3 regions of the Roseococcus sp. genome follow, and region 3 is predicted to be linked to each of the others. Evidence: predicted binding sites of a transcription regulator. Region 3 holds the regulator's gene; each other region holds the start of a gene.
What was found. Region 3 encodes LexA, which represses DNA repair genes until DNA is damaged. Its sites were predicted from a motif close to TGTTCTANNTANGTTC; they were not measured.

Region 1 (9,864 bases), on a different contig from region 3:
CTTCGTGGACCAGTACACCGAGGGCACGATCAACGTGGACCTCGTCGACCGCCGGCGCGATGCGATGGTGTGGGAGGGCGTGGCGGTGGCGGCGGTCACCGCGCGGGACCGGACCTATCCCCAGGAGCGGATCGACGCCGCGATCGCGGCGATCTTCGCGCGCTATCCCTATCGCGCGGGCATGGCGGCCCGCTGACGGGCCTATTCGGGCGGGAAGAGCTGGGTCGCCTGTCCGGCGCCGATGATCTGGCCGGCGGCGTCCTTGGCCTCGACGACGAAGCGGAAGGAATGCCGCTCCCCGGCGGGCGGGCAGGGGCCCACGTAATTGGGCAGGGTGCCGGGCGGCACGCGGCCATCCGGCGGCACGAAGATATCCGCGCCCTGGGCGAAGGTCGGCATGTTCAGGTCGGTCAGCCGGAAGGCGATCCGGGCGGTGCCGGGCGGCAGCCCCCGGATCGTGAGGGCTGGCGACCGCGGCGAGCAGCGATCGGCCGCCGTCCATTGGAAGGCGACGTCGATCACCGGCAGGTTGGCGTTCCGCGCGGGCTCCGCCGCGCAGCCCGCGAGGAGCAGCGCGACGAACAGCCCGGCAACGGAGCGCCCGGCCATCAGGCGGCCTTCGCCATGCCGCGGAGCACGTATTGAAGGATGCCGCCGTTGCGGTAGTACTCGACCTCGTCGGCCGTATCGACGCGGCAGAGGACCTGGGTCTTCACCACTTCGCCATCGGCGCGCGTGATGACGACATCCAGCAGCATGCGCGGCTTGAGGTTCTCGACGCCGAGGATCTCGACCGTCTCGTCGCCCCGCAGCCCCAGGGTGGCGCGGCTCTCGCCTTCCTTGAAGACCAGCGGAAGCACGCCCATGCCGACCAGGTTCGAGCGGTGGATGCGCTCGAAGCTCTCGGTGATGACCGCCTTCACGCCCAGCAGGAAGGTGCCCTTGGCCGCCCAGTCGCGCGAGGAGCCGGTGCCGTATTCCTTGCCGCCGAAGACGACCAGCGGCACGCCCTCTTCCTTGTAGCGCATGGCGACGTCGTAGATCGGCGCCACGTCGCCCGAGGGGTAGTGCTTGCTGACGCCGCCTTCGATGCCGGGGACCATCTCGTTCTTGATGCGGATATTGGCGAAGGTGCCGCGCATCATGACCTGGTGGTTGCCGCGGCGGGCGCCGTAGCTGTTGAAGTCGGTCGGGCGGACCTGATGCTCGAGCAGGTATTCACCGGCCGGGCTCACCTTGCGGATATTGCCCGCGGGCGAGATGTGGTCGGTCGTGATGCTGTCGCCCAGCACGCCCAGGACGCGCGCGCCCTTGATGGAGGCCAGCGGCTTCACGTCCATGGTCATGCCCTCGAAGTAGGGCGGGTTCTGGACGTAGGTGGAGCCGCCGTTCCAGCGATAGGTGTCGCTGCCGGCGTCGACCTTGATGGCCTGCCACTGCTCGGGGCCCTTGAAGACGTCCGAGTAGCGCGACATGAACATCTTGCGCGTCAGCACGGACTCGACCGTCTGGCTGACTTCTTCCTGCGTGGGCCAGATGTCGGCCAGCATGACGGGCTGGCCGTCGCTGCCGGTGCCGATCGGCTCATGCTGCAGGTCGATCTTCACGCTGCCGGCCAGCGCATAGGCGACGACCAGCGGCGGGGAGGCGAGGTAGTTGGCGCGCACATTGGCGTGCACGCGGCCCTCGAAGTTGCGGTTGCCCGAGAGCACGCCGGCCACGACCAGCTTGTTGTCCTCGATCGCCTCGACCATCGGCTCCGGCAGCGGGCCGGAATTGCCGATGCAGGTGGTGCAGCCATAGCCCACGGTCTGGAAGCCCAGGGCGTCCAGGTCCTCGGTAAGGCCGGAGGCGTTCAGGTAGTCGGTGACGACCTGCGAGCCGGGCGCCAGCGAGGTCTTCACCCAGGCCTTGGGCTTGAGGCCCTTGGCGCGCGCCTTGCGGGCCACGAGGCCGGCGGCGACGAGCACATAGGGGTTGGACGTGTTGGTGCAGGAGGTGATCGCCGCGATCACCACGTCGCCATGGCCGAGGTCGTACTTCTCGCCCTGGACGTCGACGCGCTTGTTCGCCTCGTCACCGGGGACGCCCATCGTGCCGGCGGCCAGGTCCTTGGCGAAGGAGGTGCCGACGGAGCCGAGCGCCACGCGGTCCTGCGGGCGCTTCGGGCCGGCCATCGAGGGCTCGACAGTGGAGAGGTCGAGCTCGAGCGTGTCGGTGAAAACCGGGTCGGGCATCGAATCGTCGCGCCACATGCCCTGCGCCTTGCAGTACTCGCGCACGAGGTTGATGCGGTGCTCGTCGCGGCCCGAGAGGTTCAGGTAGCCGAGCGTGACTTCGTCGACCGGGAAGAAGCCGCAGGTCGCGCCGTATTCGGGGGCCATGTTCGCGATGGTCGCGCGATCGGCGAGCGCCATGCCGCCGAGGCCGGGGCCGAAGAACTCGACGAACTTGCCGACCACGCCCTTCTTGCGGAGCATCTGCGTGACGGTGAGCACCATGTCGGTGGCGGTCACGCCCTCGCGCAGCTTGCCGCTGAGCTTGAAGCCGATGACGTCGGGGATGAGCATGGCGATGGGCTGGCCGAGCATCGCGGCCTCGGCCTCGATGCCGCCGACGCCCCAGCCGAGCACGCCCAGGCCGTTGATCATCGTGGTGTGGCTGTCGGTGCCGTAGCAGCTGTCGGGGTAGACGTAGGTGTTGCCGATATCCGTGGCGGTCCAGACGACCTGGCCGAGATATTCCAGGTTCACCTGGTGGCAGATGCCCGTGCCCGGCGGGACGACGCGGAAGTTGTTGAAGGCTTCCTGGCCCCAGCGGAGGAACTCGTAGCGCTCGCCGTTGCGCTCGAACTCGATGTCCACGTTCTTCTGGAGCGAGGAGGCGGTGCCGGAGACGTCCACCATCACCGAGTGGTCGATGACGAGATCGACGGGGACGAGCGGGTTCACCTTGCGCGGGTCACCGCCCAGGCTCAGCAGCGCGTCGCGCATGGCGGCGAGGTCGACGACGGCGGGAACGCCCGTGAAGTCCTGGAGCAGGATGCGCGACGGCTTGAAGGGGACTTCCTTCTCGCTATGGCCCTGCTGGACCCATTCGGCGATGGCCTTGGCGTCGTTGACGGTGTAGCTGCGGCCGTCCTCGAAGCGCAGGACATTCTCGAGAAGGACCTTGAGGGAGAAGGGCAGACGCGAGATATCGCCGATCTGCTTCGCCGCCTCGGGCAGGGAGAAATAGTGGTACGTCTTGCCGTCGACCTTGAGCTCCCGACCGACCTTGAGACTGTCCTGCCCGACCATGCGCATCTTGAATTCGTCCTCTACTCTGTCGTTGCGGGTTTAAAGCATGACGGCGGGTCACGGTCCATGGAGGTGAGCCTGTTCGAGGCACAGGAATTGGCTTGCTGGCGGGCGGAAAGGCCTGCTTTTGATTGCGTCTCATTCGCAATAGACCGGGGCGATGCGCTGCTGCTCAAGGGTGCGAACGGCGCGGGCAAGTCCTCGCTTCTTCGAGTGCTTGCGGGACTGCTTCCGCGCGCCGCGGGACGACTGCTCTGGGACGGCGCGGATGCCCTCGCGGACCTGCCGGCACATGGCGCGCGCTTGCGTTACCTTGGACATCAGGACGCGCTGAAGCCCTCGCTGAGCGCCGCCGAGAACCTCGCCTTCTATGCGCGGCTGCATGGCGGCGAGGTGGGAGAGGCATTGGAAGCGCTTCATCTCGGCGCGCTGGCGGATCTGCCGGCGCGGGTTCTGTCCTCGGGGCAGAAGCGGCGGCTGGCGCTGGCGCGCCTCGCATTGGGGCGGGCGCCGCTGTGGCTGCTGGACGAGCCCTCGGTCGGGCTGGACGCGGCCTCGGTCGAGACGCTGGGCCCGCTCTTCGCGCGGCATCGCGCCGCGGGCGGCATGGTGATCGCGGCGACGCACCTGCCGCTGCCGCTGCCCGATGCGCGGGAGCTGCGGCTTTGATCGCCCTGCTGATGCGTGAATTGCGGCTGGCCATCCGCCATCCGGCCGACACGCTCGCCGCCGTGATGTTCTTCGTGCTGGTCGCCGCGCTCTTTCCCTTCGGCGTCGGGCCCTCGCCGGAACTGCTGGCGCGGCTCGCGCCCGGCGTGCTGCTGGCCTCGGCCCTGCTCGCCGCGCTGCTGCCGCTCGACCGGCTCTTCGGCGCCGAGGCGGAGGACGGCTCGCTCGACCAGCTGCTGCTGAGCGGCCTGCATCCGGCGGCCATCTCGGCGGTGAAGGCGCTGGCGCATTGGATCACGACCGGCCTGCCCCTGGTGATCGCGACGCCGCTCGCCGCCGCGCTGCTCAACCTGCCCGTCGCGGCGATCCCCGTCGCGATGGCGGCGCTGGCGCTGGGCTCGGCGATCCTGTCGCTGCTGGGCGCGGCCGGCGCGGCGCTGACGCTGGGCGCGCGGCGCGGCGGCGTGCTGCTCCCGCTGCTGGTGCTGCCGCTCGCCATCCCGGTGATGATCTTCGGCGCGGCGGCGATCGAGGCCGCGGCCTCCGGGCTGGAGGCGCGGCCCTTCCTGCTGCTGGAGGCGGCGATGCTGGCCCTCGCCGCGCCGCTGGCGCCGCTGGCGGCGGGGGCGGCGCTGCGCGGCGACTAGAGCATCGTCCGACCAGACGGAATCGTCTGGCCGGATAAAGATGCTCGTAAAAACAAATGGCTAGAGCCTACGCAGTGAGCCCTTGCGAATGGAGAAGGCTCTAGCCGCCGGGGCAGATCGATCGACGGCGGAGACCCGCGGCGAGGCCGATGAGCGCGATGCCGAAGATCAGGACCGAAGCGGGCTCCGGCACCGCGACCGTCAGGGCTCCCGTGAAGCGGCAGCCGGAATTGCAGGACCCATCGCCCATCGCCATGCCGCTGACCGTATGGCTGCCGTCGAAGGTGAACTGAACGGTCATGTAGAGCGCGCTGCTGTAAAGGATCGTGCCGATGGGCAGCCCGCCTGGGGCGCTCGTGAGCTCGATGCGGGAGAAGGCCGAGGAGCTGTAGGGAATCTCCGCCGTGAAATCGTCCAGCGAGGCGGAAATGGCTTCGCGCAGATTGGACAACCCGACATGGACGCCGATCAGGCCGTCCAGTTCCGAAAACGGCTGGCCGAAGGCGCCGTTTGCCTGATGGAAATTCATGCCTGCGGCGAAGGTGTCGTCCCGCACCACGAAAGAGGCGTCGCCGATGATGGGATTGGGAAAGGGCGGGCCGCCGCCGAAGGGCGTTTGCATCGTCGGGCCGATCTGGGTGACCTGGAAAATAACGTCGGCCCTGGAGGCGGCGCCGCCCATCAACAGAAAGCCGCCCGCCACCGCGCCGAAAAGCCATTTGCGCAACTTGAAGATCTCCCATCTGAGGAAATCTTAACGATAAGCAAATTACATGCCGGGAAAAATAGATATGTAAAACAATGGATTCCGGGCGTTCGGCCCGGCGGCAGGACGCAATCGTAAACAGTCTCGACGGCTGGCCTTCAGTCCGCCTTGATCAGTTCCAGAGCCGCGCTGCGCAATTCTTCGAGCGACTGGCGCGCGATATCCGCGACGCCGGGCTTCAATTCGGCCTGCATCGCGCTTTGTGCCGCCTGCCAGGCTGGCATCGCCTCGGCCAGCTTCGCCCGGCCGGACTCCGTGACGGCGTAGCTGATGCGCCGCCCCTTGCCGGGCGTCCCGACGAGGAGGCCGGCCTCCAGCAGCCGGGCGAGGTTGCGGGTGAGGGTCGACCGCTCGATGCCGAGCTTATCCGCCAGTTCCCGCGCCGAATCCGCCTTGCCGGTCGCGACCACGATCAGCACGCCGAATTGCGAGGGTTCGAGGCCCAGCGGGGCCAGCCGCGCGGCATAGACGCGCGAAATCAGATTGGCCGTGCGGCGTGCCGCGAAAGCCAGGCACTGCGTCCGGATCTCGGAGCATGCCTCGACGGCGTCCTGTGCGGTCAGGGGAGGTTTGGCGGCCATGTGATGCATATACACACATCTACGTCCATTTTGAAACACTGATCACAACGGGAGCCGGTTTTTCGAAGCATCTTCGCGGAGCGCGTGGTCCCCGGCGGGACCTGGGCTTGGGGGGGGGAGTATCGCCCCGCCGGGGAAGCCGTCGCGCCTGGGGAGGGGGGAGTGTGGCGCGACGGCAAGTTGTAAAGAGTTCAACGCGGAAAGACGGGATCGGTTGAGCCTTCCCACGTCCTGATTTTGGCCGGCAGCGAGAGGGCTGCCCAATCCGGAATGCCTCTGCCGCCCATCGGGTCCGCCTATCGCGGAGCCGGCCCTTGCCGTGGCGGTTTGTTCTGTTTACGTTCCGTATCATGGCCAAGGATCGCTCCCGCTTCGTCTGTCAGTCCTGCGGCGCCGACCACCCGAAGTGGCAGGGGCGGTGCGACGGCTGCGGCGAATGGAATACCCTGGTCGAGGAATCGACGGCGCCGCGCGGCCCGGGGCCGGCCGGCAAGGCGCCGCTCGGGCGCGGCATCGACTTCGTGGGCCTCGCCGGCGAGTCCGAGCCGCCGCCGCGCCATCTCACCGGCATCGCCGAGCTGGACCGCGTTCTGGGGGGCGGCTTCGTGCCCGCCTCGGCCGTGCTGGTGGGCGGCGATCCCGGCATCGGCAAGTCCACGATCCTGCTGCAGGCGGCGGCGCGCATGGCGAGCGCGGGCAAGCGCGTCCTCTACATCTCGGGCGAGGAGGCGGTGGCCCAGGTGCGGCTGCGCGCCCGGCGCCTGGGCCTGCAGGACGCGCCGATGGCGCTGGCGGCCGCCTCGGGGCTGCGCGACATCCTCGCGAGCCTGGAGGCCGAGAAGGACGCCACCCTCGTCGTCATCGATTCCATCCAGACCATGTGGCTGGACGCCCTGGATTCCGCGCCCGGCACCGTCGCCCAGGTCCGCACCTGCGCCTTCGAGCTGATCCGCTGCGCCAAGGCGCGCGGCTTCGCGCTGGTGCTGGTCGGGCATGTCACGAAGGAGGGCACGCTCGCCGGCCCGCGCGTGCTGGAGCACATGGTCGACGCCACCCTCTATTTCGAGGGCGATCGCGGCCATCAGTTCCGCATCCTGCGCGCCACCAAGAACCGCTTCGGCGCCACCGATGAGATCGGCGTCTTCGAGATGACCGAGGGCGGGCTGATGGAGGTCACCAACCCCTCCGCCCTCTTCCTGGCCGAGCGGCGCGGCAATATCTCCGGCAGCGCCGTCTTCGCCGGGCTGGAGGGCACGCGGCCCGTGCTGGTCGAGATCCAGGCGCTGCTCTCGCCCAGCAACAACGGCGGCAGCCCGCGCCGCCAGGTGGTGGGCTGGGAGGGCGGGCGGCTCTCGATGCTGCTGGCCGTGCTGGAGGCGCGCTGCAACCTCACCTTCGCCCAGTCCGACGTCTATCTGAACATCGCCGGCGGGCTGCGGATCAACGAGCCGGGGGCGGATATGGCGGTGGCGGCCGCGCTGGTCTCGGCCATCACCGACCGCCCGACCGATCCCGACGCGGTGTATTTCGGCGAGGTCGGCCTCTCGGGCGAGATCCGCCAGGTCTCCCAGGCCGAGCAGCGCCTGCGTGAGGCGCAGAAGCTCGGCTTCTCCGCCGCGGTCCTGCCGCGCCGGGTGGCGCGGGGCAGCAAGGCGCCCGCGCCGATCGAGGGGCTGCGGCTGACGGAGATCGGCCATCTGGCGGATCTGGTCGCGCCCTTCGCGGCGGGCACGCTGACGCGGGAGAAGACGCGCGCATGACGCCGCCTGTACGCCTTCTGCCCCTCCGCCTCCTGATGGACCGGCTGCCCACCCCGGTCGGCGAGGCCCTCCTGATCACGGACGGTGAGGGCTATCTCCGCGGTCTCGACTGGGCGGATCACGAGGCCCGGCTGACCTATCTCCTGCGCCTGAACTACCGCCCCTTCGCGCCGGAGCCCGGCGCCGCGCCGCAAGCAATGCGGCGGGCGCTCGCCGCCTATTTCGAGGGCGAGCTCGGGAGCCTGGCCGCCATCGCGTGGCGAGCGGAAGGCACGCCCTTCCAGCAGGCCCTATGGGCGGCGCTGACCGCCATCCCGGCGGGCGAGACGCTGAGCTACGGCGCCCTGGCCGCGAAGCTGGGCCGGCCCCGCGCCGTCCGTGCGGTGGGTGCGGCCAACGGCGCCAATCCCATCAGCCTGGTGGTGCCGTGCCACCGGGCGATCGGCAGCGACGGCTCGCTGACCGGCTATGGCGGCGGGCTGGACCGCAAGCGTTGGCTGCTGCGCCACGAGGGCGCGGCCTTCCGGGAAAAGACCGCCCGCGGCTGACCCTCGATAACTGCGAACTCCTCGCAACTTTCCTTGATTTTCTGGGGGACTCACGCGAATCACGCCGTCCCGCTATATGCAGCCCGCATGACCTGGGCCGATGGCATACTCCTGATCGTGATGGTGGCCTCCGCCATCCTGTCCTTCATGCGCGGATTCGTCCGCGAGGTGCTGGGCGTCGCGGCCTGGATCGGCGCCGCCTTTGCCGCCTTCGCCTTCCGCGAGCCCCTCGTCGCCGTGCTCAACGGCACCATCGAGCCGGACTGGCTGGCCGATGGCGTGGCGGTCGGCGCGGTCTTCCTGATCGTGCTGGTCGTTCTCAAGCTTGTCATTCACGCATTGGCGGGTCGCGTTCAGAGCAGCCCGCTGGGGGGTGTGGATCGCTCGCTCGGGGCCATATTCGGCTTGGCGCGCGGCGCTTTCATCGCGGCCTTGGTCTATGTCCTCGCGGGGCTCTTCGTGCCTTCCGTCGAGCGCTGGCCCGAGGCCGTCCGGGAAGCCCGCTCGCTTCCGCTGGTCGTTGATGTCGCCAGATGGGTTGTAGGCCTGATGCCGGAGGAGTATCGCCCCCGCATCGCCGCGCCCCCCGAGCGCCGTGAGCCGACGCAGGAGGATCTGATGCGTCCGCCTGCCCGTAACAGAACCTAGAGGCCGCCCCCCATGTCCCTGCCCCTCTCGGATGACGACAAGTTCCACGAGGAATGCGGCGTCTTCGGCGTCTGGCGCCACAAGGACGCGGCGGCCCTGACCGCGCTCGGCCTGCATGCCCTGCAGCATCGCGGCCAGGAGGCCTCGGGCATCGTCACGCTGGACGATGCGGGCGCCTTCCACACCCATAAGGGCCTCGGCCTGGTCGGCGACATCTTCGGCGACGCCAAGGTCATGGCGAGCCTGCCCGGCAGCACGGCCATCGGCCACAACCGCTACGCCACGACCGGCGAGACGGCGCTGCGCAACGTGCAGCCGCTCTTCGCCGACTTCGAATTCGGCGGCTTCGCCGTCGGCCATAACGGCAATCTCACCAATGCGGGCGTGCTGAAGAAGGCGCTGGTCCGGCGCGGCTGCCTGTTCCAGTCCTCGACGGACAGCGAGGTCTTCGTCCACCTCATCGCCATCAGCCTCTACTCCACCGTGCTGGACCGGCTGATCGACGCGCTGAAGCAGGTCCAGGGCGCCTATTCGCTGGTAGCGCTGCACAACGGCGCGCTGATGGGCGCGCGCGACCCGCTGGGCGTCCGCCCGCTGGTGCTGGGCCGGCTGAACGACGGCTGGGTGCTGGCCAGCGAGACCTGCGCGCTCGACATCGTGAGCGCCGAATTCGTGCGCGACATCGAGCCGGGCGAGATCGTCATCATCGACGACAGCGGCATCCGTTCGGTGAAGCCCTTCTCGAACACCGCGAACCGCTTCTGCATCTTCGAATACATCTACTTCGCCCGGCCGGACTCCGTGATGGAGGGCACGCCCGTCTATGACACGCGCAAGCGCATCGGCGCCGAGCTGGCGCGCGAGAGCGGCGTCGAGGCGGATGTCGTCGTGCCCGTGCCCGATAGCGGCGTGCCGGCGGCCATGGGCTACGCGGTGGAATCCGGCA
Region 2 (9,864 bases), 380 kb from region 3:
AGCCCTGCGAGGCGAAGGTCGGCGAGCCCGGCACGTGGCGGCTCTGGCTGCTCGTGGTGACGCCAAGGGGCCGCAGCAGGCCCGCGCGGATATGCTGGCTCACGATCACGACATTCGTCATGAACAACGGGATATGCCCGGCCACCGCGTCCTGCACGGCGGGCCCGCCGCCGCGATAGGGCACATGGGTCATGCGGAAGCCGCCCTGCTGCTGCAGCAGCGTCGTGGACACATGCGCGAGCCCACCCACGCCGGAGGTCGCGTAGTTCAGCGAGTCCGGCGCGCGCTTGGCCGCCTCCACCACCTGCTGGAAATTCGTGAAGGGCGAGGAGTGGTGCGCCACCATCGCCAGCGGCCCCGAGGCCACGTGGCTGACGGGCACGAAGGCCTCCATGGTCTTGAACGGCAGGCGCATCACCGTCTCGTTGGTGGCCTGGGTGTCGTAGACGAAGACCCAGGTGCTGCCGTCCGCCGGCGCCCGCGCCGCCTCCATCGCGCCCGTGGCGCCCGAGGCGCCGCCGCGGTTGTCGATGACGATGGCGCGCCCCAGCACTTCGGCCAGACGCGGCTGGAAGAGACGGGCGATGGTGTCGACGGAGCCACCGGGGGCCCAGGGCACGATCAGCCGAAGCGGCCGGTCGGGCAGCCCCTGGGCGCGGAGGATGGAAGGAGCCGCGAGCGAGACGCCCGCGAGCCCCAGAAACAAACGACGGTCCATGGCTGGACTCCCTTCTTTTTCCTGAACGCTGGGGATTCTCATGCCGAGGGCCACCCGGTATGACAAGCCTGTTTCAGCCGTCCACCCGAATGTTGTTGGCTGTGATGACCGCGCCCCATTTGGCGATCTCGCCGCGGATGAAGGCCTCGGCCTCGGCCGGCGCGCTCGCGACGATCTCCGCCCCCTGCTCGGCCATGCGCGCCTGCACCGTCGGCTCGGACAGCACCTGCTTCAGCGCGGTGTTGAAGCGCGTGTTGATCGCATCCGGAATCCCGGCCGGGCCCACCATCACCCAATAGGTCAGCGCCTCGAAGCCCGGGAACCCTTGCGACGCGATCGTGGGCACCTGGGGCAGGAAGCGGCTCGGCGCCGCCGTCGAGATGCCGAGCGGCATCAGCCGCCCCTCGCGGATGTGCTGCAGGATGATGACGATGTTCGACATGAAGAGGGGAACATGGCCCGCCAGCGCGTCCTGCAGGGCCGGCCCGCCACCGCGATAGGGCACGTGCAGCAGCTTGATGCCGCCGCGCTGCTGCAGCAGCACCGTCGAGACATGCGCCAGCGAACCCACGCCCGTCGTGGCATAGCTGAGCGTCTCGGGCGCCGCCTTCGCTGCCGCGATGAGCTGCTCGATGCTGCGCAGCGGCGTGGAGGGATGGGCCGTCAGCGCATAGGGGCAGGTGCCCAGCACCGAGTTGAAGGTGAAGCCCTCCATCACCCGGTAGGGCAGGTTCATCAGCGTCTCGTTGGCCGCCAGCGTGTCGTTGGCGAGCAGCCAAGTGTAGCCGTCCGGCTGGGAGCGCGCCGTCTCGGTGGAGCCTACCGAGCCGGAGGCGCCGGCGCGGTTGTCGACGATGATGGGCTTGCCCAGGATCTCCTGCAGCCGCGGCTGGATGATCCGCGCGACCGTGTCGTTCGATCCCCCCGGCGGATAGGGCACCACGATGCGGACGGGGCGCTCCGGCCAGGATTGGGCATAGGCTGGGGCGGCCAGGACCGGCGCTGCGATCAGCGCCCCCAGGGCTGTACGGCGATGCATGTCTCGAACTCTCCCAACTTTCTGGGAGCACCTCACCACGCGCGCCGCCAGGCGCTCAAGAGCCGTTTCAGGATAACTGGACGAAGCCGTCCCGGATCGCTTCCGCCAATGCCACGCCGCCCGGCGAGAGCGGCACCTCGCCGGTGGCGAGCAGGATGCCCATCTCGGCCAGCTGCGGCAGTCCCTCGGCCTCGCCGAGCCAGGTGAGGCCCGGCGGCAGGCGCGTCGGCGTCGAGATGGTGATGGCCAGCCCCGCCAGGGCCACCGCGAAGCAGCCCGACTGGGTGGAGCTGTTATAGGTGACGCGCACGCGCCGCCCCGCGCGGCCGAGGGCCTCCAGCGCGGCGCGGCGCCAGGTGCAGCCGGGGTGGGCGGCGGCCAGGGGCAGAGGATCGCGCCGGTGCAGGGAAGTGCCCTGCTGGCCGACCCAGCGCAGCGGCCCGCGCCAGACCTCCTCGCCGCCGGTGCCATTGCCCTCGGTCAGCAAGGCCATGTCGAGATGGCCATGCGCCAGGCGCTGGGCCAGCTCCTCCGAGCTCATGCAGAGCACGTCCACCTCGATGCCCGGATAGGCCTCGCCGAAGCGCGCGAGGATGCCGGGCAGCCATTGCAGCGCGTAATCGTCGGGACTGCCGAGGCGCACCTGGCCGGTGATGGGCGGGGCGCGAAAGTTGGTGATGATCTCCTCGTTGAGCGAAAGCAGTGTGCGGGCCCGCTCCAGCAGCCAAGCGCCCTTGGAGGTGGTCTCGATCCCCTTGGGGCCGCGGCGCAGCAGTTCCTCGCCCAGGACCTCCTCGAGGCGCCGCATCTGCATGGAGACGGCGGACTGGGTCCGCCCGACGCGCTCGGCCGCCCGGGTGACGCTGCGTCCCTCGGCGATGAGGACGAAGCTGCGGAGCAGTTCGGGGTCGAGGCCGGCGGGGAGCATTCGGAAAGTATCACAAAAACTGATGGTCCCCGTCAAGAAAAGTCGTTGGATTGATGCTTCCAAGACTGCGATTGTTTCTTCGCGGCTCAGATCAGAGACGCAGAACCCAAAAGGAATATGTCATGTCCGCCCGGCTCCTCTCCCCCTCCGCGTTCCGGCTCGATGCCGCGTTGGTGGGCCTGAAGGACAGCTTCCAGTGGTTGGAGCAGGTCACGCGATTCTGGCGCGCCTATGAGACGCGCCAGCATCTCGCGGCGCTGGACGAGCATATGCTGCGCGATATCGGCATCACGCGAATGGACGCCTGTATCGAGACGCGGCGCCAACCCTGGGACATCCGGGGCATCTAAGCGGGGCGCCAAGCGCGCCTTAATCAGCGAGAGCCAGGCGGGTGGCGGGCAAGGCCCCCATCCGCCGCGCCTCCTCCATCGCCTCGTGGATGTCGAGGATGAAGACCTGGCGGCGATCGCCCTGCGCGAAGCCGGCCAGGTCCACGCCGGTCATCATGCCGAGCACCGTGGCTCCACCGGATTCGGGAAGCGCCGTGGTCAGGCCCATCACCCGGCCGCCGCGGTCCACCACCGGGCCGCCCGAAAATCCCATCAGCGCGCCGAGCCGGGCCGTGAAGCCCGGGCCGAAGCCGCGCATCTGTATCCAGGGCCGCTCCACCCGGCCGGCCGCGAGCGATCGGCCCAGCCCCTCCGGCCCCAGCGCCCAAACCGCCTCGCCCTCGACCGGGATCTCGGGCGCCAGGCTGGCGGGGCGCAGGAACCCCTCGGGCATGCGCAGCACGGCGAGGTCCATGCGCGGGGAAGCGCCCACGAAATGCGCCGTCGCCTCGCCGCCGCCACCGGCCCGCCGCAGCGTCACCCGGCCCCCGGCCTGACGCATCACATGGGCATTGGTGAGGAGATGGCGGTCATCCACGGCAATGCCGGCGCCGACGGAGACCCCGCCGGCCTGGAGACTCGCGAAGCTCTCGCGCGCCACGCGCCCGGCCGGCGTGCCCTCGGCCTGGAGGGCCGGCAGAGGGGTGCAGGCCACGGGAAGGGCCACAGCAAGAGACAGGACCAGCAGGGGCGCCAGCCGCGCGGATCTTCGCATCGAGGGGTGCCTCCACTCGGGGGGGGGTAGGGGCAGGCTGACGGCGAGAGCTGAAGAAAGCCTTTCTGCGACCTGATTCGCTGTGGGTTTTTTCGGAACTCCGGCAGGCGCCCCGTCTGCCTTCCCGCAAGCCTCGAACCTTGACTGGCCCGTGTTCCAGGACTAGAACATATCAAGAACATTTGTGGCAAACCAGATGCCCCCCCAAGCCCCTTCCCCCGATCCCGACGAACCGCCCCCCACCGACCGGGCAGCCCTTCTGGCCGGGTTGCGGGCCCGGATCGCGCGGCTCGATCCGGGGTTGGAGGGCCCTGGCACGGGGCGCGCCGCCCTGCCCCTCTCGCCCGAGATCGACGCGCATCTGCCCTGGAACGGCCTGCCCCTGGCCGGGCTCCACGAGGTGCTCTCGGACCGAGCCGGGAGCGGCGATCGGCTTCTGCGCGCTTGCTGCTGGCCCGCGCCCAGGCCGCCCTGCCCGGCCGCTCCGTGCTCTGGATCGCCGCCGAACCCGATGCCTATCCTCCCGGCCTCGCGCGCATCGGGCTCTCGGCGGCCAGCCTGATCCTGGTCCGTGCCCCGCGCCCGGCCGACGCGCTCTGGGCCGCCGAGGAAGGACTGCGCTGCCCGGCCATCGGCGCCGTGCTGACCTTCGGCGAGATCCCCGACCTGACCGCCGCCCGCCGCCTCCAGCTGGCGGCGGAGACGGGGGGCGGGATCGGCCTGATGCTGCGCCCGGACGACGCGGCCCCCGGCCCCACCGCCGCGCTCACCCGCTGGCGGCTCTCCGCCCGGCTTTCGGTCGAGGCCGGCCCGGACCATCTGGGCGAGCCCGGATGGGAGATCGCGCTGCTGCGCGCCCGCGGCGGGCGGCCGGGCGCCTGGGTCGGGGAATGGGATGCGGCGCGGGGGGAACTGCGGACGCTGGCCCCCGCGCAGGCAACGCCGGCGACCAAGCGGCGGCTGGCGTGAAGAGGGAAGACGCCCCGCCGGGCCCCGCCCATGGGTAGCCGCCGCTTCGCCCGCACCCCGAGCCTTCCCCTCTTCGAGACGGGCCTGCCCTGCGTCGCCCCCCCTTTGCCCCCCGCACAGGCCGGCATGCCCTTGGGCGAGCGCCGCTTCCTCGTGCTCCACGGCGAAAGCCTGGCCGCCGAGCGTCCCGCCGTCTGGGCCCTGCGCTTCTCGCCGCTGGTGGGGATCTGGCGCGAGGAAGGGCTGGTCATCGAGACCACGGGCCTGCCCGATCCAGAGCCCGAACTGCTGATCCGCGTGCGCCGCGCCTTCGCGGCCGCCGGGGCGCCCGCGCGCGGTCTGCTCGGCGGCGCGCCGGCCGCGCTCGCGGCGATGCTGCGCGCCGGCCTGCGCTCGCAGGTCCTCGCCCCGGACCAGGAGGCGGCCGCCCTGCCCCGCCTGCCCGTCACCGCCCTCGCTCTGCCCGAGGCGATGATCCCGGCGTTGCATCGCCTCGGCCTGCGCGACGTCGCCGCGCTGGAGGCCCAGCCGCGCGGACCGCTGGCCCGGCGCTTCGGCCAGCTCATCGCCGAGGAGCTGGCCGCGCTGCGGGGCCGGCTCGTCCCCTTCACCCCGGTCCGCCCGCCGCCGCGCCACCTTCAGTCGCGCGAATATCTCTCGCCCCTCTGCACCGCGCCGGGGTTGGAGCGGGCGATCGGCGCGCTGATCGAGCGGCTTTGCGCCGGGCTGCTGGAATCCGGCGAGGGCGTGCGCGCGCTGCGCCTGCTCGCCTTCCGCGGCGACGGCTCCTGGCAGGAGCTGCGCCAGGGCCTCGGCCAGGCGAGCCGCGCCCCCGCCCATCTGCGCCGCCTGATGGACCGCCGCATCGAGGAGCTCCAGCCCGAGCTCGGCTTCGAGAAGATGAGCCTCGCCGCCGAGACGACCGAGGCGCTGCACGCCCGCCAGTCCGGCCTGCCCGGCGAGGAGGCTGAGCCCGAGGCCCTGTCGGAGCTGCTCGACCGGCTGGAGCAGCGCCTGACGATCTGGCGCCTGGCGCCGCGGGCCTCGCATTGGCCGGAGCGGGCGGTGCGGCGGGCGGATGCCTTCGCCCCCGTGGCGGAAACCATGGCCGCGCCCCGGCCGCTGCGACTGCTGCGCCGGCCCGTGCCGGTGAAGGCCACGGCCCTGCTGCCCGACGCCCCGCCCCTGCAGTTGACCCTCGGCCGCAGGGTGGAGCGCGTGGTTTCCGCCGAGGGGCCCGAGCGGCTGGAGCCCGAATGGTGGCGCCCTCCGCAGGAGCGCCCGCCGCGCGACTATTACCGCGTCCAGCTCGCCTCGGGCGCGCGCTGGTGGGTCTGCCGGCGCGGCGAGGCCGGGCCCGGGGCGCAATGGTTCGTGCACGGATATCTGGCGTGAGCGCGATCATCCTGCCCGGCCCGTCGCCCAGGCCGGCCGGCCCCAGGCCGCCTCCGATCCGCAGCACGGGCTTCGGCGAGCTGGGGGCGCTGACCAACTTCACCTTCCTGGAGGGCGCCTCGCATGCGAGCGAGCTCGCCCGGACCGCCAAGGCGCTGGGGCATGGCGTGCTCGGCATCGCCGACCGCAATTCCATGGCCGGGATCGTGCGGGCCTGGGTCGCCTGCCGGGATCCGGCGGTGGATCTCCGCTTCCTGCCGGGGGTGCGCCTCTGCCTCACCGATGGCAGCGAATACCTCGCCTGGCCGACCGACCGCGCCGCCTGGGGCCGCCTCTGCGCCTTGCTCTCCGCCGCGCGGATGGAGGCGCCCAAGGGCGAGTGCCCCCTCTCGCCCGAAGAGATGTATGCAGCGATGGAGGGCCAGGTTCTGGCGCGCCTCGCCCCGGAGCTCCCCGACCGGGCCTTCGCCACGCGCCATGCCCATGAGGCGCGGATGCTGCGCGAGCGACTGGCCATGCCACTGCTGATCGCGACGCATCACCGCGCGCGCGGCTCGGACCGGCACCGGCTGGACCTGCTCGCGCAGATCCCCGAGGCGCGGCTGATCGTGGCCGGCGGCGTGCGCTATCACGCCCCGGAACGCCGCCGCCTCGCCGATGTGCTGAGCGCCATCCGGCTAGGCTGCACCATCGACGAGCTGGGCCTCGCCGCCGAGCCCAATGCCGAAGCCTGCCTCAAGCCCGAAGCCGAGCTGCGCCGCCTCTTCGAAGGGCACGAAGAGGCCGTAGGCCGCGTGGCCGAGGTGGTTGCGGCCTGCAGCTTCCGGATGGACGATCTTCTGTACGAGTATCCGGAGGAGATCCTCGATCCTGGCCGAACGCCGCAGGAGACGCTGGAGGCGCGCGTCACCGAGGCGCTGCCGAAGATGTGGCCCGGCGGCGTGCCCGAAGCCGTACAGGCGCAGCTCGACAAGGAGCTCGGGATCATCGGCCGGCTGAACTACGCCTCCTATTTCCTGACCGTCAGCGAGATCGTGCGCTTCGCGAGGAGCGAAAAAATCCTCTGTCAGGGGCGCGGTTCGGCGGCCAATTCCGCCGTCTGCTACGCGCTCGGTGTCACCTCGCTCGATCCCAATACCTACCAGCTTCTCTTCGAGCGCTTCATCAGCGAGGAGCGCGGCGAGCCGCCCGATATCGACGTCGATTTCGAGCATTCGCGGCGCGAGGAGGTCATCCAGCACATCTACGCGCATTACGGCCGCCACCGCGCCGCCATCGCCGCGACGGTGATCCGCTACCGCAGCCGCAGCGCCATCCGCGAGGTGGGCAAGGCGCTCGGCCTCGACGAGACGACGACCGCCTTCATGGCCAAGACCGGCGGCTCGCCCGGCAATGATTCGAGCTGGGCGGAGATCGTGGAGCAGCATGGGTTGGATGCCGCCGATCCCCGCCTGAGGATGGCCTGCGAGCTGGCGGAGGAGATCCATAACTTCCCCCGGCATCTCGCCACGCATGTCGGCGGCTTCGTTCTCACGCGCGGCCCGCTGACCGAGTTCTGCGTCGTCACGCGCGCGGCCATGAAGGACCGCCACACCATCGAGTGGGACAAGGACGACATTGACGCGCTGAAGATGCTGAAGGTGGATGTGCTCGGCCTCGGCATGCTGAGCTGCATCCGCCGCGCTCTGGACCTCATCGGCATGAAGCTGATGACGGAGATCCCGGCCGAGGATCCCGAGACCTATGAGATGCTTTGCCGCGGCGACAGCCTCGGCGTCTTCCAAGTGGAGAGCCGGGCGCAGATGAACATGCTGCCGCGCCTCAAGCCCCGCGAATTCTACGATCTCGTCGTCGAGGTCGCGATCGTGCGGCCTGGCCCCATCCAGGGCGACATGGTGCATCCCTATCTGCGCCGCCGGAACGGCGAGGAGCCGATCGACATCCCGAAAGGGCTGGAGAAGGTGCTGGAAAAGACCAAGGGCGTGCCGCTCTTCCAGGAGCAGGCGATGCGCATCGCCATCGAGGGCGCGGGCTTCTCCCCCGCCCGTGCCGACCAGCTGCGCCGCGCCATGGCGACCTTCAAGCACACGGGCGACGTGCCTTCCTTCAAGCCGGACTTCATGGCCGGCATGATCGCACGCGGCTATGCGCCGGACTTCGCCGAGCGTTGCTTCAAGCAGCTTGAAGGCTTCAGCTCCTACGGTTTCCCCGAGAGCCACGCCGCCAGCTTCGCGCTGCTCGTCTACATCTCCGCCTGGCTGAAATGCCATCGCCTGACCGCCTTCACCTGCGCGCTGCTGAACAGCCAGCCGATGGGCTTCTACGCGCCAGCGCAGATCGTCCGCGAGGCGCGCGATCATGGCGTGCAGGTCCACCCTGCCGACGTGACGGTCAGCCTCCATGATTCGACGATGGAGCCCGTTGGCCCCGATGCCCCCACCGGCCGCGTCGAGGACAGCGCCCTCCGCCTCGGCCTGCGCCTCATCAGCGGCCTCTCGAAAGACGTGGCCGATCGCATCGTCGCCGCCCGCCCCTTCGCCGATCTGCGCGACATGATCCTCCGCGCCCGCCTCGACCGCCGCAGCGTGGAGCGTCTCGCCCAGGCCGATGCGCTGCGCGGGCTCGGGCTCGACCGCCGCACCGCCCTCTGGGAGGCCGCCGCCGTCGAGCGCGAGGTTCCGCTGGAGGCGCCCGTCGCCGAGCCCGCGGCGCTCCTTCCGCGCGCCACCGCCGGCGAGCAGGTGTTGCTCGACTACACCGGCACCGGCCTCAGTCTGCGCCAGCACCCGCTCACCTTGCTGCGGCCGCAGCTGCAACGCCTGAAAGCCGTAACGACCGCCGATTTCGCCGCCGCCCCTGCCGGCGCCTGGCTGCGCCTGGCGGGCCTCGTGCTCGTCCGACAACATCCCGGCAGCGCCAAGGGCGTGATCTTCTTCACCATCGAGGACGAGCACGGCGTGGCCAATCTCGTGCTCTTCAAGCATGTCTCGCAGGAGTATCGCGCCGAGGTGGTGGGCGCCCGCCTCGTCATCGCCGAGGGCCGCATGGAACGCGCGCCCGGCCATGTGCCGATCCTCCACCTCGTGGTGCGCAAGCTGGAAGACCATTCCGCCCTGCTCTATAGCCTGCACGAGCTGGACCTCGACTCCTGGGACAAGGTGATCTCACCGCGGGACGAAATCCTGCACGGCGAGCCCCATGTCAGCGTTCGCGGCCCCGGTATCCGCCAGCCCAGCCGGGATTTTCATTGATTTTTTCGATATATATTTGCGAATAATTCTCAGTTGCACTAGGCTGCCCTCAGATCGGAGGTCTTCCATGGCGACTCGCGGCCTGCCCGCCTGGCCTCACCTGGGCCAGGATTCAGATGGTTTACCGGAGGCCGAGCGCCTCCTGCTCGACGCCGCGCGCGCCTGGGCCTCCGATGGACCCGCCGGCCCCATGGCCGAGGCGGCGATCGTCCTGGCCGCCGGCGGCGTCGAGGGCTCGGCGCTGATGCTCGATCCCCTGCTACGCAGCCTGCCGACCTTGCATCTCGCCGCCCCCCTCTGCCCTTCCGTGACGGAAAGCGAGTCCGCGCTGCTGCTGGCCGTGAGCGCGGCCCAGCACGGCTCGCGCAGCCTCGCTTTGGGATTGCTGCACCGGCTCGCCCCGCCGCTCACCGCCTTTGGCGCGACCACGCTGCTGGTGGGTCTGGCCTGTGCGCTGAAG
Region 3 (9,864 bases):
GCCGATAATCCCGGCATACATCGGGAAGTCGGGGTGGGTGTAGATCGGCAGACCCAGCCACTGGCAGATGAGACGCAGGATCGGCAGGCCCATGAGGATGCCGATCAGGCCGCGCCCCACATAAGAGCGGGCTTCCTCCGGCGTGACGATGGCACCGAAGAGCGAACGCGGCTTGTTCCAGGCCCAGAAGGCCACGAAGGTGAAGAACAGCGCGGCCAGCGCCACCATCGCGGCGATGAAGATGACGAAGTAGCCAACGATGCACACCGCGATGATGAGGATCGCCATTTGCGGGTCCACCTGGTTGTTATTGTTGGACATGAGCAGAACTCCTTGGGGTTGAGGGCTAGCGTTCAAGCCTGAGCGAGCGTTCCGCCCCGCGCGCGTGCGCGGCCTCCGGCTCTTGCCCACGCGAGAATTTGAGGAAGCGGCCAATGTCGGCGCGCAGCTCGGAGAGCTGCTTGGCCTGGCCGCGTCGAAGCTCTTTGAACTGATCTTGAAGGACCGCGCGCTGGTCGCGCTGCTTGTCGATCACCGCCTGCCGTTCGGCGGCATGACGCTGGCGCGTCAGCTCGGCCTCAGCCTCATTTCCAGCGCGGACTTGCTGGTAGCGGCCCGTAATGCGGTGCCACAGGCCGAGAAGACCCTTGGGAAGCCGCGCCTGGCGCGCCTTCGTCTCGGTTTGCCATTCCGCCGCTTGGCGCTGGCCAACCTTCTTGCGCGCCTCCCTGTGGAGGTGCGTCATCTCCATCTTGTAGTGAGAAAGCTTGGCCGTGCGGGCGTGGAAGCGCGTTCGCGCTTCCTCAACATGACGCCGCAAGGCGGGCGTCATCCGCTCGCCTATGGCCTTGCGCGTGGCCTCGACGGTGGGGAGATCGTCGCCAGACCCCAGGCGCGCGCGGACATCTTTGGTTTTGAGATCGAGGGCGCGCGGCAGCGAATGGACCTCGCCGTCATGGTCCAGGACCACGAGGCCACGCTTGTCGCCCTTGGCGAGGAAGAAGCCACGCTCTTCCAGGCTGCGGTGGAAGGCGGCGCGGTTGTCCGAGCCTGCCCAGCAGGCTTGCAGCGCCTGTTTCGTCCAGCGGGGATCGACACCGCGCCGCTTGGCCTGCTGCCATTCGGCGAGATTGAAGTTGGTGGGATCGCGCTCCAGCGGCGCGGACATCCCGCGCGGCATCTTCCAGCCGTGCTCAAGATAGAGATCGCGCGAGACCTCCATCAGCCTGTTCTTGAAGAAGGAGAGCTGGCGCGCCGTCATGGTCGCCGCGTCGATGCGCGACCAGACGCAATGCGCGTGGAGGCGCCCTTCCTTTTCATGGAAGACGACGGCGCGCGGCTGGCCTTCCAGGCCGAGCCGTTCTTCGATGCTGCCAATCGCCCGCTCGAAGGCTTCCGGCTCGACGCGCGCGTCAGCCGGAGGGCTCAGGCTCAGGGAGAAAAGATACTGGCGGCACTTCGTACCGATGCTGACCGCCTCGGCCTCCTTGAACGCGCCACGCAGATCCTCCGAGACGAAGCCGCGCAGCTCGTGAAGCCGGACATGCTCATTCTCGTCAGCTCGCATGAGGTGAGCGGCGAGATCCTGGCCGCCGCTGCGCTGAGAGGCTTTGAGGATCATGCCCCGGCCTTCTGGAGGCCGAGGGCCTTGAGGAGCAGGCCGCGCATCTCCCGGACAGCCAGATAGGCGTCGTGGAGTTCGGCCTCCGTCTCCGGCGTCATCGGCAGCGAGCCGATGTTCGCCAGATGGGCGAGCTGGTTGAGGTTGCTGGCCAGGCGGCTATCGCCGAGCCGGGCCAGGAGCTTCGCCAGCGCCTCGCGGTCTTCGACCGCCAAGCCGCTCCGGCGCATCCGCGCCGGGGGCGGCGTGCCGACGACCTTGCTCTTTATATAGGTGCCGAGGGGCGCCCCCCCGGCTTCCGCCACGAGGCGGGCGCGTTCCTCCGCCGAGAGGCGGAGGCTGAAAGGCGCTGGACGTTTAGTCGACGGGGAGGGGCTGCTAGCCGCGAATTCCTGGGTTAGGGGCACGGCGGCACCGCAGCGTCTTGCGACGTGCGGTGCTCAAGGAAGGTGTTCCAATCGGCCAGGACCTCGATTATCTCATTCGAGGTAGCGCCATCCAGGCGCGCCATTCTGGAATCAACCATTGCAAGGCCGACCGTCGCCCTGAAGGGTAAGACGGATCAGGGATCGCAGTTTCGGTTCCCCCCTTGGACGCATGCCTTCCGCCAGAATCAGCTTCATGAACGCGAGGCGATCCTCCAACCTCCTCATGACCGATAAATTCCAATTCAAATGTTTTCGAGGAAGGTGAGTGCGTCTTCATGGCTCTCATCCAGGGCCTTCATGAAAACGCCGACATTGGCCGCGCGCTCGCGCGAGCAGCATCCAATCCCAAACTAGGCGGCACGTCGGCGAGGACGTGTTGCCGCCAGCCCTAAAAGGCCTGAAATTCGCGCTAATCGAGGAACGGGCCAGACCATAGCGAATTGCCATACAGGCCATGCGTTACGGAACTTGCCGAGGAAACTCGAAACGAAAAATTGGTGGAGCCAGTGATTTGCCTAAGTTGGACGAGAAGCTTGAGCCTATATTCGCCGATATCCTCCGCCGGAACTCCGGAGAAGTAGAGTTCCATCAGGCGGTCAAAGAGGTCTTCGAGAGCCTCGGGCGCGTTGTCGGCAAGAAGCCATCCTACCTCAACGATGCCCTCCTTGAACGGATTTGCGAGCCGGAGCGGCAGATCATCTTCCGCGTGCCGTGGACGGATGACAGCGGCCGCACGCATGTCAATCGTGGCTTCCGGGTCCAGTACAACTCGGCGCTCGGCCCCTATAAGGGCGGCCTTCGCTTTCATCCCTCGGTGAATCTCGGAATCATCAAGTTCCTGGGCTTCGAGCAGATGTTCAAGAACGCGCTCACCGGCATGCCCATCGGCGGCGGCAAGGGCGGCTCGGATTTCGATCCGAAGGGCCGGTCCGAAGCCGAGGTGATGCGGTTCTGCCAATCCTTCATGACGGAGCTGTACCGCCATCTCGGCGAGTACACGGACGTGCCCGCCGGCGACATGGGCGTGGGCGGGCGGGAGCTTGGCTACATGTTCGGCCAGTACAAGCGCATCACGAACCGGTACGAAGCGGGTGTTCTCACCGGAAAGGGCGTGGGCTGGGGCGGATCGCTGGTTCGCACCGAGGCGACCGGTTACGGCGCGAGCTACTTCGTGCAGGAGATGCTCCGCACCCGCGGCCAGGCCATCGAAGGCAAGCGCGTGGTCGTGTCCGGCTCGGGCAATGTCGCGATCTACACCGTTGAGAAGATCCACGAGCTCGGCGGCAAGGTCATCGCGATGTCTGACTCGGCGGGCTACGTCGTCGATGAGGAGGGTATCGACCTCGATCTCATCAAGGACATCAAGGAGAACCGCCGCGAGCGTATTTCGCAATACGTGAAGGAGCGCCCCTCGTCCCATCACTACGGCGAGGGCTCCATCTGGTCCGTTCCCTGCGACATCGCGATGCCCTCGGCAACCCAGAACGAGCTGACGGGCCGGGACGCGGAGATGCTGCTGCGCAACGGCGTGATCGCGGTCGCCGAGGGCGCGAATATGCCTTCGACGCCCGAAGCCGTCCGCGTCTTCCAGGAGGGGGGCGTGCTCTTCGGCCCCGGAAAGGCCGCGAACGCCGGCGGCGTCGCCACCAGCGCCCTGGAGATGCAGCAGAACGCTTCGCGCGATTCCTGGACCTTCGAGGCGACGGAAAAGCGCCTGGCGGACATCATGCGCGACATCCACCGGGCCTGTGCGGAGACCGCCAAGGAGTATGGGGCTTCGGACAACTACGTGCTGGGCGCGAATATCGTTGGCTTTAGCCGTGTGGCGGATGCCATGCGTTCCCACGGCGTCATCTGACGAGGGCGGCCGGAGATATCGCAGGGCCGGGGGCGGTACCCTCCGGCCGGAGGCTCAGTTGGGCGGAAGCCCGGAGATGCAGCGGCCCCGATGGTAGGGGCCGCTGGGGGTTCGTCACCCACAAGGGCACGCCATTCCGGCGGTACGGAGGCCGTACTTCTTGGCAAACCTCCGCCGACGCGTGCCGCGGTCCTTGGCTGGGCAGCCTGTCAGGACTTGCCCGCGTAGCTCTTCCCCATGCCCTGGGCGGGGTCGGCCTGGGGGCCATAGGGCATGATCGGATAACGCAGTCCGGCCTTGGCAAGGCCTTTCAAGCCTTCGATGGCGCGGGCGAGATCCGCCGGCGGGCAAGCCATGAGCATTTCATCATCGGCCACGCCGCCATAGCGGCGCTCGGCGTAGCAGGGCAGGGAGAGGCAGACCGTACGGTCGCGCAGGGCCCGGCCCCAGCTGTCGGCGCAGGCGCTCTCGCCGGTGATGGAGAAGTCATAGCGGCGATAATTGCGCCACTGCAGCCCATTGATGAAGAGGATCATCTGAGCCGGATTTGCATAGAAAAGGCAGACGTCCGGCGGGTCGAGCCGGGCGGAGCGCAGGGGCGACACGACGAGGCCGTGATACTCCGGCGGAACGCGCGGCATCTGCGCCTGGTGTGCCGCGGAGGCCTCGATGTTCTGGAACCAAACGCCATCCATCTTGCGGCCCGAGGTGTAGAGCTCGGAGGGCGCGTTCAGGCCGATGACGCCGCCGCAATTGCTGAACTCCGGCACGTTGTCGTGCGTGATGGCGAGGGTAAAGCCCGCCATGCGCGCCTGCGTGACGAGTTGGCAGGTGGAAAAGCGCGTGCCGGGCTGGGGCCTGCGCAGGCCTGGGATGGCCTCCATCTCCGCCTGATCGCGGAAGAGCTTCATGCCGAAAGGCAGGGTGCGAAGGCGCAGCAGATCGGAAAGCCCGTGGGCCAGTTCGGCTATGGCTGCGGCATTGGGCGTTGGAACATCGATCGAACCCTCGGGCATGGCGTATCCTCCGTCTTATGATTGCCTCCACGGTCGCACAGGCGGGATGGCGACGGAAGTCGATCGTTGCAAAGGCGAGCGTCGGCGGAAGGATGTCCTTTCGGTCGCTTCAGATGATCGAACCCGGAGGTAGGTATCAGGCGGCCAGGCCGGTCAGGATGACAGAGACACCGCTGCGTTCGCATTGCTTCCGCCGAGTGACAAAAACTCCCTGTCGTGGCCTAATGACCCTTCTGAATGGATGATCTCGCCACTCACTCCCCGCCCTATGACCTGTTGCGCCCCGAGCGACAGACGATCCCACTTGTCTTTGCCTCACCGCATTCTGGACGCGACTATCCGGACGATTTCCTCGCCTCGATCCGCCTGGACGCCATCGGCATCCGACGGAGCGAAGATGCTTTCGTCGATGAGCTTTTTGCCGCGGTTCCATCCATAGGCGCCCCGCTCCTGGCCGCGCGTTTTCCACGCGCCTGGTGTGACGCGAACCGCGAACCCTGGGAGCTGGACCCCGGCATGTTCGACACTCCCCTGCCAAGCTGGGTGAACAGTGCCAGCCCGCGGGTGGGGGCCGGGCTTGGAACGATCGCTCGGGTCGTGGCCACCGGCGAGACGATCTACCGCCATCGCCTGTCCTTCTGGGAGGCCGAGCGCCGGGTTCGTTCGTGCTGGGAGCCTTACCATGCGGCCCTTTCGGCGCTTATCGCCGAAACCAGGGATCGCTTTGGTCTCTGCCTGCTGATCGATTGTCATTCCATGCCGGCCCACCCGGCCCAGGCGCTGGATCCACCGGATTTCGTGCTCGGCGATGTCCATGGCACGACCTGCTCTCCGAAAGTGACGCGGGTGATGGAGGTCGGCCTTCAGAGGCTTGGCTATCGCGTTCGGCGCAATGATCCCTATGCGGGAGGTTACATCACCCGCCACTATGGGCGGCCACGGGAGGGCATTCATGTGATCCAGATGGAGATCGCCCGCCCGCTCTACATGGACGAGCAGCACATCCGCCGGAGCGCCAATTTCCCGAAACTTCAGGCCGACATCTCAGGCCTGGTGGCGAGCCTCGCGACCGAGGACTGGAAACTCCTGACCGCGAGATAGGCGCGTCAGTAGCTGCGAAGCAGCCCGATCAGCCGGCCCTGAACCTGCACCCGGTCAGGCCCGAAGATGCGGATTTCGTGATTGCGATTGGCGGGCTCCAGCGCCACGGAATTGCCGCGCCGCCTTAGCCGCTTCAGCGTGACCTCGTTTTCGTCCACAAGCGCCACGACGATATCGCCGTTTTCGGCCGAATCACCCCGGCAAATGACGACGGTGTCGCCATCCAGAATGCCGGCCTCGATCATGGAGTCGCCCGCGACTTCAAGCGCGTAGTGCTCTCCCGTCCCCAGCATGCTGACAGGCACGTCGACGCCTTGGCCTTGATCCCTCAAGGCCTCGATCGGAATGCCCGCGGCGATGCGCCCGAAGAGCGGAAGGGTGACGGAACTGGCTTTCTCCTGCTTCGGCGGGCGGCCGAAATTGCCCTGAACGACGTTCGCGGCGATTTCTTCGGCGGCGTCCACGCGCGGAGGGATGGCGCTGCCCGGGAGCCGCACGACTTCCAGGGCGCGGGCCCGGTGCGCGCGGCGGCGGAGGAAGCCACGCTCTTCCAAGGCCGTGATGAGGCGATGGATGCCCGATTTCGACTTGAGGTCGAGCGCCGCCTTCATCTCATCGAAGGAAGGGGAAAAACCCGTCTCCTCAAGATGCTGATTGATGAACATGAGCAATTCATGTTGCTTCCGCGTAAGCATCGGATTTGAACCTCTCCCGTAGAGGGGAACATGGGTTCCCCTTAGGCCGGCGTGAACAAACCGGCAACTCGAAATTCGTTCTAGAAAGGTTCTGCCGGATCAGTCAATCGAAAAAATGGTGTCGGTCCAGTGATTTGTCAGTTCGGCAACCCTTGCGGCATCGCGGGGTGACAGGGCATGGGTGACAGGGTGGTTTCAGATATGAACTTGCTGGTGATCGGCCTGGGCTTCAGCGGCTCTGCGATCGCATCCCTCGCGGCCCGCAGCGGCATCCGCGTGACGGGAACGGTGCGCGACCTTAGGGCCGCTTCCGCCCCTCACGGCGTCCAACTGGTGGGTTTCGACGACGCGGCAGCCTTTGCCAACGCGACACATCTCGTCGTCACCACGCCACCCGGTCCCATGGGCGATCCGGTTTGGGCGCTGCATGAGCGGGCGCTTCGCGCGGCGCCATTGCGTTGGATCGGCTATCTTTCGACGACGGGTGTTTACGGGGACCGCGCCGGGGAATGGGTGGATGAAGGCACTCCACCGTCGCCGGGCCAGGCCAGGAGCAGGCGGAGGCTGGACGCGGAGCTGCAATGGGCGGGGCTGGGATCGCGCCTGGCGGTCGATCTTTTCCGCACGGCGGGCATCTACGGCCCTGGCCGCAATGCCTTTGCGGACCTCCGGGCGGGATCCGCGCGCCGCGTCATAAAGCCCGGCCATACCTTCGGCCGGATTCATCGCGATGACATCGCGCGGGCCGTGCTCGCGGCTCTGCTGGGATCGCAAAGGCCGGGCCCACGTGTCCTTCATCTGGCCGATGACGAGCCGGCGGCGCCGGCCGAAGTCACGGCCGAGGCGGCGCGGCTTCTCGGCATTCCCCCGCCCTCCGGGATTTCCTTCGCCGAAGCCTGGGCCGGGATGAGCGAGATGGGACGAAGCTTCTGGTCTGAGAACCGCCGCGTTTCCAGCATCGGGACAAAGGCCGCCCTCGGTCTCGATTGGGCCTATCCCAGCTATCGCGAAGGCCTACGCGCCATCCTCGCCGAGGAGCGCGCCGAGGGTGCGCCCGAGTAGGGCCAGATCCTCGGGCGTGGACAGTCGATGATCGCCGGACTTGATGAGCGTGACCTCCACGTCGCGGCCGGCGATGCGCTCGGCGAGGCGCAGGCTGTGCTGCCACGGGACGTCCGGATCGTCCTGGCCGTGCAGCAGTCGGACCGGGTGATGCAGGGCGATCGGGCCGCCCAGAACCAGATGATTTCGCCCGTCCTCAATCAGGGCGCGGGTGATCGGATAGGCATCCCCATATTCGCTGGGCCGCATCCAGGCCCCTTCGCGCTCGATCTGGTCCCGGACCGTGGCCGGAAATTCGGACCACATGAGTTCTTCCGTGAAGTCGGGTGCGGCGGCGATGCCGATCAGCCCGGCCACACGGTCGGGATGGCGCAGCGCCAGCAGGAGCGCGATCCAGCCGCCCATCGAGGAGCCGATCAGGATCTGCGGACCCTGGGTCAATTCCTCCAGGACGGCGGCCGCGTCGGCCGTCCACTTCCCGATGGTCCCGTCCTCGAATCGGCCGCCCGAGGTGCCATGCCCGCTATAATCGAAGCGCAGGAAGGCCCGGCCGCGGGTCGCGCACCATTCCGCGAGATAGGCGGCCTTGCTGCCGGTCATGTCGCTGTGGAAGCCGCCGAGAAAGACGACGCCGGGCCCTTTCCCGGCCAGAGCGCGGTAGGCGAGGGGCGTGTCGCCGAGGGTGCCGATGCGTTCCTTCATGCACTCCCGATGGCATGCATGGTTGCCGTCGTCCATGGCCGGGATTAGCAACGCGCCACATGCCACGCTCCCCCGCCATTCTGCAGGTCTTGCCAGCGCTGGAATCCGGTGGCGTCGAGCGTGGAACCCTGGAAATCGCCGAGGCCATCCAGGCCGCCGGCTACCGCGCGATCGTCGCATCTGCCGGGGGGCGGCTCGTGCCGGAGCTCGAGGCGCTGGGCGCCAGGCATGTGACGCTGCCGCTCGTCACCAAGTCGCCGACGGGCATCTGGCGCAATGCCGATCGGCTCGCGGCACTTGCCTCGGAGGAGGGGGTTGCCATCATCCATGCCCGCTCGCGGGCTCCCGCCTGGTCCGCGCTGATGGCCGCGCGGCGGAGCGGCGCGCATTTCGTCACGACCTATCACGGCACCTATGGCGAGGGCTGGCCGGGGAAGCGGCTGTACAATTCCGTGATGGCGCGCGGCGAGCGGGTCATCGCCATCAGCCGGCACATCGCGGACCACATCCGGCGCATCTATGGCGACGGGCCGGCGATCCGCATGATCCCTCGCGGCGTGGATCCGCGGCGCTTCGATGCGGCGAAGGTTGATCTGTCGCGGGTCATCGCCCTGCGCGACGCCTGAGTCCTTGCCCGAGGACACCGGGATCGTGCTCCTTCCGGCGCGGATGACGCGATGGAAGGGCCATGACGTGCTGATCCGGGCGTTGCCCCAGCCTCCCCGGAGTGATCGCGGTCCTGGCCGGCGATACCGCAGGGCGCGAGCGCTATGTGGGCGAACTCCGGGCCCTCGCCGAGCAGCTCGGGGTCACCGATCGCCTTCGTTTCGCCGGCCACGTCTCGGACATGCCAGCGGCCATGCTGGCGGCGAACCTCGTGGTCCATGCCAGCACGGAGCCCGAAGCCTTCGGCCGGACCGTGACCGAGGCGCAGGCACTCGGGCGCCCCATCATTGCCTCCGATCTCGGCGGCCCTCGGGAAACGATCGAGGATGGCGTCACCGGTTGGCTCACCCCTCCTGGGGATGTGGCCGCGCTGTCCGCCACGATCGCCCGTGTCCTGGCCATGCCCGCCGAAAGCCTTCGGGCGGTCGGGGAGGCGGCGCGACAGCGAGTGCCCACCCTGGAAGCCATGCAGGCGCAGACGCTGGCCGTCTATCGGGAATTGCTGTGACCCAGCGGATCCTCGTCATCAAGCTCGCCGCGCTCGGCGACTTCGTGCAGGCCTTCGGCCCCTTCGCCGCCATCCGGGCACACCACCCGGAGGCGGAGATCACGCTCCTGACGACGGGGCTCTTCGCGACACTGGCCGCCGAAAGCCCCTGGTTCGACCGGGTCTGGTCCGACGGCAGGCCCAGCTGGTGGAGCCCTGGAGCCGTTC

Region 1: the regulator LexA is predicted to act here: its motif matches at 6,291-6,306, upstream of radA (DNA repair protein RadA).
Region 2: the regulator LexA is predicted to act here: its motif matches at 3,955-3,970, upstream of ACO057_RS19525 (ImuA family protein).

Annotation. Positions count from the first base shown of each region.
Region 1 is NZ_CBDDFJ010000037.1:144,029-153,892, forward strand. It holds gene ACO057_RS20430 (DUF4136 domain-containing protein) at 1-196, shown strand, start outside; gene ACO057_RS20435 (hypothetical protein) at 202-609, opposite strand; gene acnA (aconitate hydratase AcnA) at 609-3,305, opposite strand; gene ccmA (heme ABC exporter ATP-binding protein CcmA) at 3,366-3,968, shown strand; gene ccmB (heme exporter protein CcmB) at 3,980-4,615, shown strand; gene ACO057_RS20455 (PEP-CTERM sorting domain-containing protein) at 4,716-5,342, opposite strand; gene ACO057_RS20460 (MarR family winged helix-turn-helix transcriptional regulator) at 5,480-5,962, opposite strand; gene radA (DNA repair protein RadA) at 6,313-7,722, shown strand; gene ACO057_RS20470 (methylated-DNA--[protein]-cysteine S-methyltransferase) at 7,719-8,270, shown strand; gene ACO057_RS20475 (CvpA family protein) at 8,358-8,918, shown strand; gene purF (amidophosphoribosyltransferase) at 8,931-9,864, shown strand, end outside.
Region 2 is NZ_CBDDFJ010000036.1:449,630-459,493, reverse strand. It holds gene ACO057_RS19550 (Bug family tripartite tricarboxylate transporter substrate binding protein) at 1-718, opposite strand, end outside; gene ACO057_RS19545 (Bug family tripartite tricarboxylate transporter substrate binding protein) at 792-1,757, opposite strand; gene ACO057_RS19540 (LysR substrate-binding domain-containing protein) at 1,825-2,685, opposite strand; gene ACO057_RS19535 (DUF1127 domain-containing protein) at 2,808-3,035, shown strand; gene ACO057_RS19530 (trypsin-like peptidase domain-containing protein) at 3,055-3,789, opposite strand; gene ACO057_RS19525 (ImuA family protein) at 4,234-4,758, shown strand; gene ACO057_RS19520 (hypothetical protein) at 4,789-6,153, shown strand; gene ACO057_RS19515 (error-prone DNA polymerase) at 6,150-9,404, shown strand; gene ACO057_RS19510 (hypothetical protein) at 9,472-9,864, shown strand, end outside.
Region 3 is NZ_CBDDFJ010000036.1:69,651-79,514, forward strand. It holds gene ACO057_RS17735 (hypothetical protein) at 1-288, opposite strand, end outside; gene ACO057_RS17740 (relaxase/mobilization nuclease domain-containing protein) at 347-1,621, opposite strand; gene ACO057_RS17745 (hypothetical protein) at 1,618-1,926, opposite strand; gene gdhA (NADP-specific glutamate dehydrogenase) at 2,504-3,907, shown strand; gene ACO057_RS17755 (DUF169 domain-containing protein) at 4,117-4,923, opposite strand; gene ACO057_RS17760 (N-formylglutamate amidohydrolase) at 5,161-6,024, shown strand; gene lexA (transcriptional repressor LexA) at 6,030-6,719, opposite strand; gene ACO057_RS17770 (SDR family NAD(P)-dependent oxidoreductase) at 6,897-7,781, shown strand; gene ACO057_RS17775 (alpha/beta hydrolase) at 7,734-8,483, opposite strand; gene ACO057_RS17780 (glycosyltransferase) at 8,543-9,109, shown strand; gene ACO057_RS17785 (glycosyltransferase) at 9,211-9,657, shown strand; partial or broken gene ACO057_RS17790 (glycosyltransferase family 9 protein) at 9,648-9,864, shown strand, end outside.